3 regions of the Kocuria sp. UCD-OTCP genome follow, and region 1 is predicted to be linked to each of the others. Evidence: riboswitches for the same ligand, from Rfam matches in the RefSeq annotation. Region 1 holds a riboswitch; each other region holds the start of a gene.
What was found. A riboswitch is a leader RNA that binds a small molecule or an ion and turns the genes downstream of it on or off. The one in region 1 is predicted to bind S-adenosylmethionine.
Positions count from the first base shown of each region.

Region 2: linked by a shared signal. The riboswitch ahead of H488_RS26135 (cobalamin-independent methionine synthase II family protein) and the one ahead of H488_RS29850 (LLM class flavin-dependent oxidoreductase) in region 1 are both predicted to bind S-adenosylmethionine.
Region 3: linked by a shared signal. The riboswitch ahead of H488_RS31200 (MetQ/NlpA family ABC transporter substrate-binding protein) and the one ahead of H488_RS29850 (LLM class flavin-dependent oxidoreductase) in region 1 are both predicted to bind S-adenosylmethionine.

Region 1 covers NZ_AOSQ01000031.1:8,457-12,907, reverse strand. Annotated here, with positions in the region: gene H488_RS29865 (SDR family oxidoreductase) at 1-16, shown strand, start outside; gene H488_RS29860 (hypothetical protein) at 56-274, opposite strand; gene H488_RS29855 (baeRF2 domain-containing protein) at 435-1,565, shown strand; gene H488_RS29850 (LLM class flavin-dependent oxidoreductase) at 1,659-3,077, opposite strand; SAM riboswitch class IV at 3,156-3,270, opposite strand; gene H488_RS29845 (CoA-binding protein) at 3,413-3,877, opposite strand; gene H488_RS29840 (maleylpyruvate isomerase N-terminal domain-containing protein) at 3,963-4,451, opposite strand, start outside.
Region 2 covers NZ_AOSQ01000018.1:179,620-184,070, forward strand. Annotated here, with positions in the region: gene H488_RS26130 (cobalamin-independent methionine synthase II family protein) at 1-989, opposite strand, end outside; gene H488_RS26135 (cobalamin-independent methionine synthase II family protein) at 1,030-2,232, opposite strand; SAM riboswitch class I at 2,246-2,349, opposite strand; gene H488_RS26140 (3-hydroxybutyrate dehydrogenase) at 2,542-3,306, shown strand; gene H488_RS26145 (IclR family transcriptional regulator) at 3,323-4,102, opposite strand; gene H488_RS26150 (CoA transferase subunit A) at 4,245-4,451, shown strand, end outside.
Region 3 covers NZ_AOSQ01000036.1:32,862-37,312, forward strand. Annotated here, with positions in the region: gene H488_RS31190 (GlsB/YeaQ/YmgE family stress response membrane protein) at 174-446, shown strand; gene dxr (1-deoxy-D-xylulose-5-phosphate reductoisomerase) at 578-1,852, shown strand; SAM riboswitch class IV at 1,897-2,013, shown strand; gene H488_RS31200 (MetQ/NlpA family ABC transporter substrate-binding protein) at 2,114-3,007, shown strand; gene H488_RS31205 (methionine ABC transporter ATP-binding protein) at 3,004-4,083, shown strand; gene H488_RS31210 (methionine ABC transporter permease) at 4,140-4,451, shown strand, end outside.

The sequences.
Region 1 (4,451 bases):
CTGGTCCGCGGTGTGACGCACCGCGCGGGGTCCTTGCCCCCGCGCGGTGCGCGGCTCACTCCTCCTCGAGCGTGGAGACCTCCTGCGGCTCGTCGAGGACGACCTCCTGGTCCTGCTCCACGAGGTCGTCGGGGTTCGCCTCGAGGGAGGACGCCTCCGAGCGGTCGGGCGCGTGCACCGGAGCCTCCTCGTCCTGGTCGTCGAGATCCTGCTGATCGGCGTCGATCGACTGCTCGAGCCGGTCGGCCTCGTCGTACTCGGGTACGTCGCTCATGACTGCCTCCTGCGTCGTGGGACCTGCGGGACCACCGGCCGTGGGGCCGGTCGTGTGCCTCCGACCCTACTCGTCGGGTCGTCTGTTCCCAGCCCCCTGGTGGTCGGATAACGTGGTCTGCACCACAGGAAGCACCGCTCAACAGCAGGAGTTGTCGATCATGACGAGCCGATTCCACCGCTACGCCGAACTGTTCAAGAGCAAGGGCCCCTGGTGCACCGTGTACACGGACATCAGCACCGGCACCGTCGACTCGCTGCACGCCATCGACGTGCTTCCGGAGAACATCTGCCGAGAGCTGGAGCGCCAGGGTGCGAGCAAGGCCGACCTCGCCGCGGTGGAGGCCGCCGTGCGCCCGGCCGAGGGCGTGCCGGACCCGGTGTGCCGGTACCTGCTGGTGCGCGGAGGCACCGTGGAGATCGACGAGGTCCTCCCCGGGCCCCGGGCCGGCAGCGGTGTCGTCCAGGTGGAGGACGTCCCCGATCTCACTCCCCTGTTCCGGCACCGCCCGGACGACTTCCCGTACGTGGTCGCCGAGGTGGGCCGGGACGGCGGCGAGATCTGCCTCCAGCACGCCAGCCGCGTCCGGGCCGCGGACGAGCAGCAGATCGAGGGCGAGACCGAGCACCTGAAGAAGTTCCCCGGGGGCGGCTGGTCGCAGGGGCGCTGGCAGCGGCACACGGAGGACGTGTGGCGGCGCAACACCGAGCAGGTGGCCGAGCAGATCGACAAGGTCGTGGCCGAGAGCGGGGCCCAGCTCGTCGTCCTGGCCGGGGACCTGCGGGCCCGGGGCCTGGTCGAGGAGCAGCTGTCCAAGGCGAGCCGGGGGATGCTGAGCGTCGTGGACGCCAACACCCGGGCGGAGGGCAGCAAGTCCGCCGACTTCGACCACCAGGTCGAGGAGCGCGTGGCGGAGGTCGTGGCGCACCGCCAGCAGGCGCTGCTCGAGCGGCTCGCCGAGCAGCAGGGACGCGCGGACCCCACCGCCGTCTCGGGGATGGCGCCCGTGGTCTCCGCCCTGCAGCAGGCCCAGGCGGAGACGCTGCTGATCGACGACACCCACCTGGACACGGAGCAGCAGCTCATCGCCCTGGACGCCGAGCCGTGGATCGCCCTGGAGGAGTCGGAGGCCGTGGGCGCCGGCGTGCTGGGCCGGGTCTCCGCCGACGCCGCGCTGGTGCGCGCCGCGGTGCTGACCGACGGCCGCCCCGTCTTCGTGCCGCCGGGGGCGCTGCCCCACGGCACGGACGTCGCGGCCCTGCTGCGCTGGAGCGCCGCACCGGCGTCCTGACCCGGCACGGACGAGGGGCCCCCGCACGCGGGGGCCCCTCGTCCGTGCCCTGCCCCGTGCTCTCGGCGGAGCCGCGGGGTCAGGGGACGGGGGTCAGAGGGCCAGCTGGCGGGCGGGGGTGTCCGCGGCGGAGGGCCTGCCCGCGTAGGCGCCCCGGAACGCGGCGGCGGGGTGGGTGCCGAGCACCTTGGTCTGCCCCTTGCCGTAGAGGTTCTCGCGCAGCGTGGTGCCCTCGTAGCCGGTGCGGTAGCGGCCGCGCTTCTGCAGCTCCGGCACGACCCACTCCACGAAGTCCTCGAACGAGCCCGGGGACACGTGGTAGGCGAGGTTGATGCCGTCCAGCCCGCCCTCGTCGATCCACCGCTCGAGCTCGTCGGCCACGGTCTGCGGGGACCCGACGATCGGCACGCCCATGCCGCCCATCGAGATGTGCTTGGCGACCTCCTTGATCGTCCACTTCTTGTGCGGGTCGGCCGTGGTGAAGGGGGTCAGGAAGGACTGGATCGAGTCGGTCTTGATGTACTCCAGGACGTCGTTCTCGTCGTAGCGGCCCAGGTCCAGCCCGGACCAGCCGCCCACGAGGCCCAGCGCGCCGTCGGTGTCCGCGTACCGCTCGTAGTCGCGGCGCTTCTGCTCGGCCTTCGCGTCGGTCTCGTCGACGATCACGTGCAGCATGGCGAAGATCTTGAGGTCGTCCCGGTTCCGCCCGCCGGCCTCCGCCTCGTCGCGCAGCTTGTCGGTCACCACCCGGGTCAGGTCCGGGCGGATGCCGCCCACGAACACCGCCTCCGCGTGGCGGCCGGCGAACGCCCGCCCGCGGGAGGAGGCCCCGGCCTGGAAGATCAGCGGCGTGCGCTGCGGGGACGGCTCGGTCAGCCCGATGCCGGGGACGTCGAAGTACCTGCCGTGGTGCTGGATCGGGTGGACGAGCGCCGGGTCGGCGAAGACCCCGTTGACCCGGTCGCGCCGGACCGCGCCGTCCTCCCAGGAGCCCTCCCAGAGCTTGTAGCAGACCTCCATGAACTCCTCGGCGATCTCGTAGCGCTCGTCGTGGGAGATCTGCTCCGTCAGCCCGTGGTTCTCGGCGGCCGACTTCAGGTAGGACGTCACCACGTTGAAGCCCATCCGGCCCTTCGTGAGGTGGTCGAGGGTCGCGAACTTCCGGGCGAGCGGGTACGGCTGCTCGTAGGTGATCGCGCTCGTCACGCCGAAGCCGAGGTGCTTCGTCACGGCCGCCATCGCGGAGATCTGCATGAAGGGGTCGTTGACCGGGATCTGGGTGGCGTCCCGGATCACCGGGGCCGCGGAGTTCTGGTAGACGTCGTAGTACCCGACGACGTCCGCGAGGAACAGCGCGTCGAAGAGCCCCTTCTCCAGGACCTGGGCGACGTCCGTCCAGTACTCGATCGTGTTGTACTCGTCCGCCCGGGAGCGGGGGTGCTTCCACAGACCGGGGGCCTGGTGGCCCACGCAGGTCATGTCGAAGGCGTTCAGGGCGATGCGCTTGCTCATGGGGTGTTCCTCCCGGGTCGATGCCGACCCGCGCCCGTGCGTCGTGGAGACCTGCCCGCGGGTCCGACGCACTGGTGGGCGCCGTACTTGCCGCGGAGCACGTGCACCGCGGCCCGATGTTCATCTGGGGCACCCCGCTACGGGAGAGGGTTGCCGCCCGACCAGCCAGAGCTTCGTGTCGGGACTCGTCATCGTCGTCGGGGGACAGCTTAGCGGGTGGCCCCTGACCGGGTGCAACCCCTGTGCGGTCCCGCCGCACGGGGACGGTCCCGGCCCGCATCGGGCCTGCGCCCACCCGGTTCGGGCGGCTCCGCCGGGTCGCTCAGCCGGGTCTTTCAGCCGGGCGGGGCGAGCGGCGGGGTCCGGCCCGGGTCCAGGGTCCAGCCCCGCCGGAGCAGGGACCGGAGCTCGATCAGGGGGCAGGTGTCCATGACCACGTCGAGGCCGGCCCGCTCCGCCCGGGCGGCGGCGTCCTCGTCGACGACGCCCAGCTGCAGCCACACCGCGGCGGCGCCCACGGCGATGGCCTGGTCCACCACCGCGCCGACGCGGCGGGAGTTCACGAAGCAGTCCACCACGTCGATCGGCCCCGGGACCTCGGCGAGCGTGCGGTGGCCGGGCTCGCCGTGCACTGGCTCGCCCTTCGGGTTGACCGGGACGATCGTCATGCCGAGGTCGTCCCGGATCCGCTTCGCCACCGAGTGCGCCGGACGGGCCGTGTTGCCGGTCAGCCCCACCACGGCCCACCGGCCGGGCCGTGTCATGAGGCGGTCGATGACGGCGGGGTCGTTGCGGCTCATGCCCCCAGCCTGGCACGGAACCCGTTCCCCCTCCTTCTTCCTCCGCGGGATTGCACGTGTCGGCGACCTCGCGGAGGGGGGAGGGTCAGGAGAAGAGCGGCAGGAGGTCCGCGTGCGCGCCCAGCTCCGCACGCTCCTGGGCGGTCAGCTCCGCCCGGCCGGTTCCCACGCGGGCGAAGTGCTCGTCGCTCCAGTGCTCGAGCGGTTCCCGCTCCCACAGGTCGGTGAGGACCCGGCGGACCTCGGCGAGCCCGTCCACGGCGGGACCCGGGGAGCCGTCCAGGTGCTGGATCAGGTCCAGGTGGTGGACCGTGGCCTCCACCGCGAGGGTGCTCAGCAGGTCCTCGACGCGCAGCACGTGCCCCTGGGTGCGGACCGCGCCGTCGCCGCAGTGTTGCGCGGCGTGCACGAGCGCCCGGGTGGTCTCGCGGTGGAGGGCGCGCACCGGCTCCCAGTCCAGGACCATGGACGCGGCCACGCGGGTGTGGCGCCGGGCCTCGGCGGCCCCCGCGGGATCGCCGCCCCAGTCGGTCCAGTAGGTCGCGGCGTCCCGGTCGGGGCGGGCGGTGGTGGG
Region 2 (4,451 bases), on a different contig from region 1:
TCGGGCAGCGCGTGGTCCTTCCAGACCTTCCACTCGTGGGCGTGCCGGGCGGAGGCGCCCTCGAAGGTGTAGCCGCCGGCGCTGATGGTCAGCATCAGGTCCACGAGGTGCTTCAGCTCGAGGTCCGTGGTGTGCGGGCCGTGCCAGGAGCCCCAGCACAGGTGGAAGCGGACCTGCTCCTCGGGGATCCCCCGCAGCGCGTGGTTGAGCGCCTCGACGCGCAGCCGCGTGAACGCCAGGTAGTCCTCGACCGTGGGCTCGGGGTTGATCTGGTCCCAGGACTCCGCGATGGACGGGTCGTCGATCTGCACGGTCAGCCCGGCGTCCGTGATCGCCAGGTACTCCTCGCGCATCGCGTCGGCGCACGCGTAGACGAGCTCCTCGTCGGTCCTGTAGTACTCGTTCGTCACGCGCGCGGCGGAGCCGGGGGAGAGGGCGGCCACGAACCCGGTCTGCGCCCCGGTGGCCGCCATGGCCGCCCGGAGGTTGCGGACGTCCGAGGCCACGGCCTCCTGTCCCGTGTAGGTCAGCGGCCCGGTGATCTTGGGCTGCGTGGTCGAGGAGCGCCCGGTGAGGATGCCCGACGCCGGGTCCTCGTACGCCTCCCGGAAGCGCTCGCGGTCCCGGCGGTCCGGGAAGCTCGTGAGCACGATGTGGCCGGGCGAGGAGCGCCTCTTCTCCGTGGACGCCCACCGGTCCTCGTCGGTCGGGGTGAGCCCGCCGAGGCGGGAGAAGGAGTAGTTCCACCACGCGCCGTAGTCGACCGCGCTGGACATCGTGTGCCCGTACTCGCCGTCGTTGACCACGTCCACGCCGATCTCGCGCTGCCGGCGCACCACGTCCTCGACGCCCACGGCGAGCTCGTCGGTGAGCTGCTCGAACGTGATGGCGCCCTCGGCGTGCCGCTGGTTGGCCTCGAGCAGCCGCGGGGTCCGCGGCAGGGAGCCCACGTGGGTGGTCTGCACGTGGTCGGTGTTCTGCATGGTCATGCGTGTCCTCCTGAGGGTCTGCGGGAAGGTCGGGGGCCGGTCAGGACCAGAGCCGGCGGGAGGCGAGCTCGGCCCCGCGGGCGAGGGTCTCGAGCTTCGCCGCGGCGATCTGCGGGTGGATCCGCCCGCCCAGGCCGCAGTCGGTCGAGGCGATCACGTTCTCGCGGCCCACCTGGCGGGCGAAGCGCTCGATCCGGTCGGCCACCAGCTCCGGGTGCTCCACCACGTTGGTGGCGTGGGAGACGATCCCCGGGATGATGATCTTGCCCTCGGGCAGCTCGTGGTCCTGCCAGACCTTCCACTCGTGCTCGTGCCGGGCGTTGGCGGCCTCGAAGCTGTAGCCGCCGGCCCTGATGGAGAGCATGAGCTCCACCAGGTGCTCGAACCCGAGGTCCGTGGTGTGCGGGCCGTGCCAGGAGCCCCAGCACAGGTGGAAGCGCACCTGCTCCTCCGGGATGCCCTCGAGGGCGTAGTTGAGGGCCTCGACCCGCTTGCGGGTGAACGCGAGGTAGTCCTCCACGCCGGGCTCGGGATTGACCTGGTCCCAGTTCTCCGCGATGGACGGGTCGTCGATCTGCACGATCAGCCCGGCGTCGGTGATCGCCCGGTACTCCTCGCGCATCACCTCGGCGCAGGCGGTCAGCACCTCGTCCTCGTCCGCGTAGTGGGTGTTCTCCAGCCGCGCGCACGAGCCCGGGGACAGCGCGGCGAGGTAGCCCTCGCTCGCGCCCGTGGCCTGCAGCCCGGCCTTGAGGTTGCGGATGTCCGCCTCCAGCGCCGCGTGGCCCGTGTACTCCAGCTTCCCGGTGATCTTCGGGAACGGCGCCTGCTTGCCCGTGGTGATGCCCGAGGAGGGGTCCGTGTACGCCTCGTGGAAGAGCCGGCGGTCCCGGCGGTCCCCGAAGCTCGTCAGGACCACCCTGCCGGGCGAGGAGCGCTGCGGCTCCTGCTCCCACAGGTCCACGTCGCCGGGGGTGAGGCCCGAGATCCGGGCGAAGACGTAGTGCCACCACGCGCCGTAGTCGACCTCCGCGGCCATGACGTGGCCGTACTCGCCGTCGTTGACCACGTCGATCCCGAGCTCGCGCTGTCGGCGGACCACGTCGACCACCGAGTCCTGCAGGAGCCGGTCGTACTCCGCCTCCGGGACGGCCCCCTTCGCCCGGTTGGCCTCGAGCAGCGCCGGGGTGCGCGGGAGGGACCCGGCGTGGGTCGTGCGGATGCGGTCGGCGCTTCGCAGCATGGGTCGTGCGTCCTTTCCATCGGTCCTGGCGGTAGCACCGGAGGCGGGACGGGGATGCCGTCGCCCGGGTTGCTGCGGCGTCGTCGAGCCAGATCTCTCGGCCGCTCTGGATGGTGACCCTGTCATCCAAGCGCACCCGTGCGCGCTGCGCCATTCGGCGCCCGGATGACGGACATGACGCCGTGTGACGCGACCCGGCGCGCACTCCCGGGAGGAGCTGTCCTTCGCGAACATGGCCTGGATCACATACCGTGGCGGTGATCCGTGCCCCTCACCCCGCGGGCACGACGGACCAGAGGAAGGACCCCCATGTCCCAGACGCCCCAGCAGCAGGACCTCGAGGGCCGCACGGCGCTCGTCACCGGTGGCGCGAGCGGCATCGGCCTGGCCGCCGCCTGGGCCCTCGCCGGCTCCGGCGCGCACGTGGTCGTGGCCGACGTCGACGAGGCCGGGGCGCAGCGCGTCGCGGACGAGCTCGGCGGCCGCGCGTGGGCCGTCGACCTGCTCGACACCGCGGCGCTCGCCGAGCTGAGCCTCGAGGTCGACGTGCTGGTCAACAACGCCGGCATCCAGAAGGTCGCCCCCCTCCAGGAGTTCGACCCCGCGGACTTCCACCGGATCCTGGTGCTGATGCTGGAGTCCCCGTTCCTGCTGGTGCGCGCCGCGCTGCCGCACATGTACGAGCGGGGCTGGGGGCGCGTCATCAACGTCTCCTCCGTGCACGGGCTGCGGGCGTCCCCCTACAAGAGCGCCTACGTCTCGGCGAAGCACGGCCTGGAGGGGCTGTCCAAGACCGTCGCGGTGGAGGGCGCGGCCCACGGGGTGACGAGCAACTGCATCAACCCCGGCTACGTGCGCACCCCGCTCGTCGAGAAGCAGATCGCCGACCAGGCGAGGGTGCACGGGATCCCCGAGTCCGAGGTGGTGGAGCGGATCATGCTCGGCGAGACGCCGATCAAGAAGCTCGTGGACCCGGAGGACGTCGGCAGCCTGGTCGCGTGGCTGGCCGGACCGCACGCGTCCATGGTCACCGGGGCCTCCTACACGATGGACGGCGGCTGGACGGCGCGCTGAGCCCGCCCCGGGCCGCTCAGCGGTGACCCAGCTCCCGGGAGAGCCGGTGGGCCTCCGTGAGCAGGGCCCGGCCCAGGAGCTGCCGGCGCTCGCCGCTGAACCGGGGCTCGATGCCCGTGAGGCTCAGCGCGTAGACCGGCGTGCCCGTCGCGTCGAAGACCGCGGCGGCCATGCCCCAGCTGCCCTCGACGATCAGCCCCGGGTTCACGGCGAAGCCCTCCCGCCGGACGTCCGCGAGCAGCTCCCGGATCCGCTCGGGCGTGTGCAGCGGGCCCCACTCGGTGCGGGCCCCGGCCGTGGCCGCGAGGACCCGGTCCACCTCCGCGTCCGGGAGGTGGGCCAGGACCGCCAGCCCTGCCGAGGCCACGCCGAGCGGCAGCCGCAGCCCCTCGTAGAGGACGTGGGAGCGGATGGGGAAGGCGCCCTCCACGCGCGCCAGGCAGACCGTCTCCAGCCCCCGGCGGACCGAGAGGAACGCGCTCTCGCCGGTGGCCTCCGCGAGCCGGCGCAGCGAGGGCCCGGCCAGCTCCCGGATCGGATAGCGGTGGGCCGCCACTGCGCCCAGCACGTACAGCTCGGGGCCCAGCTGCCAGGCCCCGGTCCCGGCGTCGCGGTCCACGAGGCCCTCCTCGGCCAGTCCCGTGAGCAGCCGGTGCACGGTGGGGCGGGTCAGCCCGGTCTCGGCGGCGAGCTCCGCCACCGTGCTGCCCCGTTCCCGCCCCGCGACGGCCCGCAGCAGCTGCCCCACCCGGTGGACCACCTGGGTCCCCTGGCCCGTCGTCCGCTCCTGTCCCATGACTCCACTATATGGACAGTCAGGGGACGAATGGCCGGATGCTGAGGAGAAGCGCCGTCGTGCCGCCGGATCTGTTGACCGGCATGTGGAGGCTCCCTAGATTGAGTGCTGGGTCACAGTCCGACGAGAGGAAGGGACAAGGGTGTCCAAGGTCAGAGACAACGCCGCCGAGCTGCTGGCGGAGAGCCTGCGGGACGGCATGACGCTCGCCGTGGGCGGGTTCGGGCTGAGCGGGATCCCCCGGGATCTCATCGACGCGGTGCGGGACTCCGGGGTCACGGACCTCACGGTGGTCTCCAACAACATGGGCGTGGACGGCAAGGGCCTCGGGGTCCTGCTCGAGAACCGC
Region 3 (4,451 bases), on a different contig from region 1:
CGGCTTCCGGCGGGCCGGTCCGCGTCCGGGGGAACGCGTCGATTGGCTAACGGGAACAGACAGGCGGCTGACCGTCGGCTAGGGTGAGGCGCAGAAGCAACCTCAGGGTATTCCAGGGATACTCGCCGGTTGCGTACAATAAAAGTCCCTCCCGGGACGGATAAGGAGCCATCATGGGAATCATCAGCTGGATCATCCTCGGCCTCATCGCAGGCGCCCTCGCCAAGCTCATCATGCCGGGCAGCCAGGGTGGCGGCATCATCGTCACGATCGTCCTCGGCATCGTGGGGGCCCTCCTCGGAGGCTTCCTCGGCTCGCTGATCGGCATCGGGGACCTGGAGTCCGCGTTCGACATCGGCACCATCATCACCGCCGTCGTGGGAGCCCTCATCGTGCTCTTCATCTGGGGCGCGGTCTCCGGCCGCAAGGGTCGCGCCACGCGCTGATCCCACCCCCGTCGGTCGCCGAGGCCCCGTCCACCGCTCCCGGTGGACGGGGCCTCGGCCCGTTCCGGGCCGTCCGCAGGCACCCCCTGCGGGCACCGCACCGAGGAGTGGCGCTGGGGGATACTGGGGCCATGACGCCCCCCGCCACCTCGCCCCGCACCCGCCCGACACCCGAGCTGCGCGCCCTGGCCGCCGCCGGCCCCCGCCGGATCAGCGTCCTCGGGTCGACGGGCTCGATCGGCACCCAGGCGCTCGACGTCGTGCGGGCCGCCCGCGAGCTCGAGGGCGCGGACCCGTTCACCGTGGTCGCCCTCGCCGCCGGACCACGGCACCTGGAGCTCCTCTCCGAGCAGGCCCTCGAGACCCGCGCCGCGCTCGTGGCGACCAGCGGCACCGCCCAGGACGCCGCCCGGCTGGCCGGCCTCATCGCGGACCGGGCCGCGTCCGCCGGGGCCGGGGGATACCGCCCGGACGTCGTGCACGGGCCCGACGCCGCGTCCGCGGCCGCCGCCCACCCCGACGCCGACCTCGTGCTCAACGGGATCACCGGCTCCATCGGGCTCGCCCCCACGCTGGCGGCGCTGCGGGCCGGGCACCGGCTCGCCCTGGCGAACAAGGAGTCCCTGATCGCCGGCGGCGCCCTGGTCAAGGCAGCCGCCGCGGCCACCGGGGACCCGGACGCCCTGATTCCCGTGGACTCCGAGCACTCCGCGCTGGCGCAGGCGCTGCGCGGCGGCACCGCCGCGGAGGTGGACCGGCTCGTGCTGACGGCCTCCGGCGGGCCCTTCCGCGGCCGGTCCCGGGCGGAGCTCGAGACGGTCACGCCCCGGGACGCGCTGCGCCACCCGACGTGGGACATGGGCCTGATGGTGACGACCAACTCGGCGACCATGGTCAACAAGGCCCTCGAGGTGCTCGAGGCCCACCTGCTCTTCGACGTGCCCCTCGAGCGCATCGACGTGGTGGTCCACCCCCAGTCGGTCGTGCACTCCATGGTCCAGTTCGTGGACGGCTCCACCCTCGCCCAGGCCTCGCCCCCGGACATGCGCCTGCCCATCGCCCTCGGTCTGGCCTGGCCGCACCGGGTGCCCGGGGCCGCCCTGCCGTGCGACTGGACGCGCGCCACGGAGTGGACCTTCGAGCCCCTCGACCCGGTGGCGTTCCCCGCCGTCGAGCTCCTCAAGGCTGCGGGGGAGCGGGGCGGGACCTTCCCCGCCGTGTTCAACGCGGCCAACGAGGAGGCGGTGCACGCCTTCCACGACGGCCGGATCCGGTTCCCCGCCATCGTGGACACGGTCGAGGCGGTGCTGGGCGAGCACGACGACGTCGGCCCGCTGGAGCTCGAGGCCGTGCTGGCGGCCGAGCGCTGGGCCCGCGGGCGGGCCCGCGAGGTCCTCGCCCGCTGACCGGGCCGGGCCCGGCCCCGCCGCACGTGCTAGTCTGTCGGGCGGATGACGAGTCCCAGCGTGCAGCCCTGGCTTGCTGGGCGGCAACCCTCTCCCGTAGTGGGGTGCCCCAGGTGAACCATCCGGCACCGGCCGACGACGGCCGGCGGCAAGTACGGTCCGACCGCGCACGCGCTCTCCGGCGCGCCCTCGACCGTGGCCGCCGGACCCGTTGGCCCCGGTGGAGACCTCCGACACCCCGGACCCACGGAAAGGCACCACATGCGATTGCAGCGCCTCCCCTTCCTCGCCCTGGCCACGACCCTCGGCCTCGCCCTCACCGCCTGCGGCGGCTCCGCCGGGGAGTCCTCCGGCGAGGGCGTGCTGGCCGACGACAAGGTCACCATCGGCGTGGTGGGCACCGACCCGACCCACGATGCCCTCCAGAGGGTGGCCGAGGAGCAGGGCATCACCGTCGAGTACGTCGACTTCTCCGACTACAACCAGCCGAACCCCGCCACCGAGTCCGGTGACGTGGAGATGACCTGGTTCCAGCACGTCCCGTTCCTCGCCGACTACAACAACGCGGCCGGCGGCTCCATCACCCCGATCGGCTCGACCTCGATCTACCCGCTGGGCCTGTACTCCAACCAGTACGACTCCGTGGAGCAGTTCCAGGAGGGCGACGAGATCGCGGTGCCCAACGACGCCGTGAACCTCTCCCGGGCCCTGCTCGTGCTCGAGGCCGCAGGTCTCGTGGAGCTGAGAAGCGACACCCTCATCCCCACCGAGCTCGACGTCGACACCGAGGCCTCCACGGTGCGGGTCACCCCGGTCTCCGCGGAGCAGACGGTGCTCTCGCTCGACTCGGTGGCCGGCTCGGTCATCAACAACGACTTCCTCTCGCGGGCCGACATCGACCCGCAGTCCGCGCTCGCCCAGGACGACCCCGAGTCCGAGGGCTCCCGCGCCTACGTCAACCTCTTCACCACCACGGAGGAGCTCGCCGACGACGAGACCCTCCGGCAGGTCGCGGACCTCTACCACGAGCAGGCCGTGCTCGACGCCGAGATGGAGGAGACCAAGGACACCGCCGTGCCGCTGCAGCTGGAGCCGGAGGAGCTCCAGGAGCTGACCGCGCGCTACCAGCAGGAGCTGAAGGACCAGGAGCAGTGAGCGCGGCGGTCCCCGCCGGGCCGCCCGCACCCGGGCGCCCGGACGAGGTGCTCGTCTCCTTCCGCAACGTCTCCAAGACCTTCCGCACCGGCTCGGGGCGGGCGGCGCGCGAGGTGCTCGCGGTCGACGACGTCACCCTCGACGTCCGCCGCGGCGAGATCTTCGGCGTGATCGGCTACTCCGGGGCGGGCAAGTCCACCCTCGTGCGCCTGATCAACGGGCTCGAGCCCGTGTCCTCGGGCTCCCTGACCGTGGAGGGCTTCGAGGTGGCCGGCCGGCGCGAGACCGAGCTGGCGCCCGTGCGGCAGGAGATCGGGATGATCTTCCAGCAGTTCAACCTCTTCACCTCCCGCACCGTCGCCGGCAACGTCGAGTATCCGCTCAAGCGGGCCGGCTGGCCGAAGGAGAAGCGCCGGGCGCGGGTGGCCGAGCTGCTCGAGTTCGTGGGCCTCGCCGCCCGCGCCGGCAACTACCCGGAGCAGCTCTCCGGCGGGCAGAAGCAGCGCGTGGGCATCGCCCGCGCCCTGGCGACCAGCCCGAAGCTGCTCCTGGCCGACGAGTCGACGAGCGCCCTCGACCCGGAGACCACCCAGGAGGTGCTGCAGGTGCTGCAGCGGGTCAACCGGGAGCTCGGGATCACGATCGTGATCATCACCCACGAGATGGACGTGGTCCGCGCGATCGCCGACCGCGTGGCCGTGATGCAGGACGGGAAGGTCGTGGAGCACGGCTCCACCGTGGACATCTTCGCCCGGCCCCGCACCGAGACCGCCCGCCGCTTCGTCTCCTCCGTCCTGCACTCGGTGCCCGACGCCCGTGAGGTCGAGCGGCTGCGCCGCGCCCACCGGGGGCGCCTGGTGATCGTGGACGTCGGCGACGGCGTGGACATCGGCGGGGTGCTCTCGGACGGCGCCGCCCGCGGGGTCCGCTTCACCATCGCCTACGGCGGGATCAGCGTGCTCCAGGAGCAGTCGTTCGGGTCCCTGACCTTCGAGCTGACCGGTGCGGACGCGGCCGTGCAGGCCGTGGTCGACGAGATGTCCCGCATCACGACCCTGAGAGAGGTGGCCGCGTGAACGACTGGTCCGTCCTGGGACCCGAGCTGCTGTCCGCGCTCGGGGAGACCCTCTACATGGTGGCGGTCACGCTGCTGCTCGCCGGCCTGCTCGGTCTGCTCGTGGGCGTCGGCCTCTACGTCACCCGCCGGGGCAACATCCTGGAGAACCGGGCGGTGCACGAGGGCCTCAACCTCGTGGTGAACTTCGTCCGGCCGATCCCGTTCATCATCCTGCTGGCCGCGCTGGGACCGGTGACCCAGGGGGTCGTCGGGACCCGGCTGGGGCCCAATGCCGCGATCTTCGCGATGACCATCGGGGCCATGTTCGCGGTGGCGCGCATCGTCGAGCAGAACCTCATGAGCGTGGACCCCGGGGTCGTGGAGGCG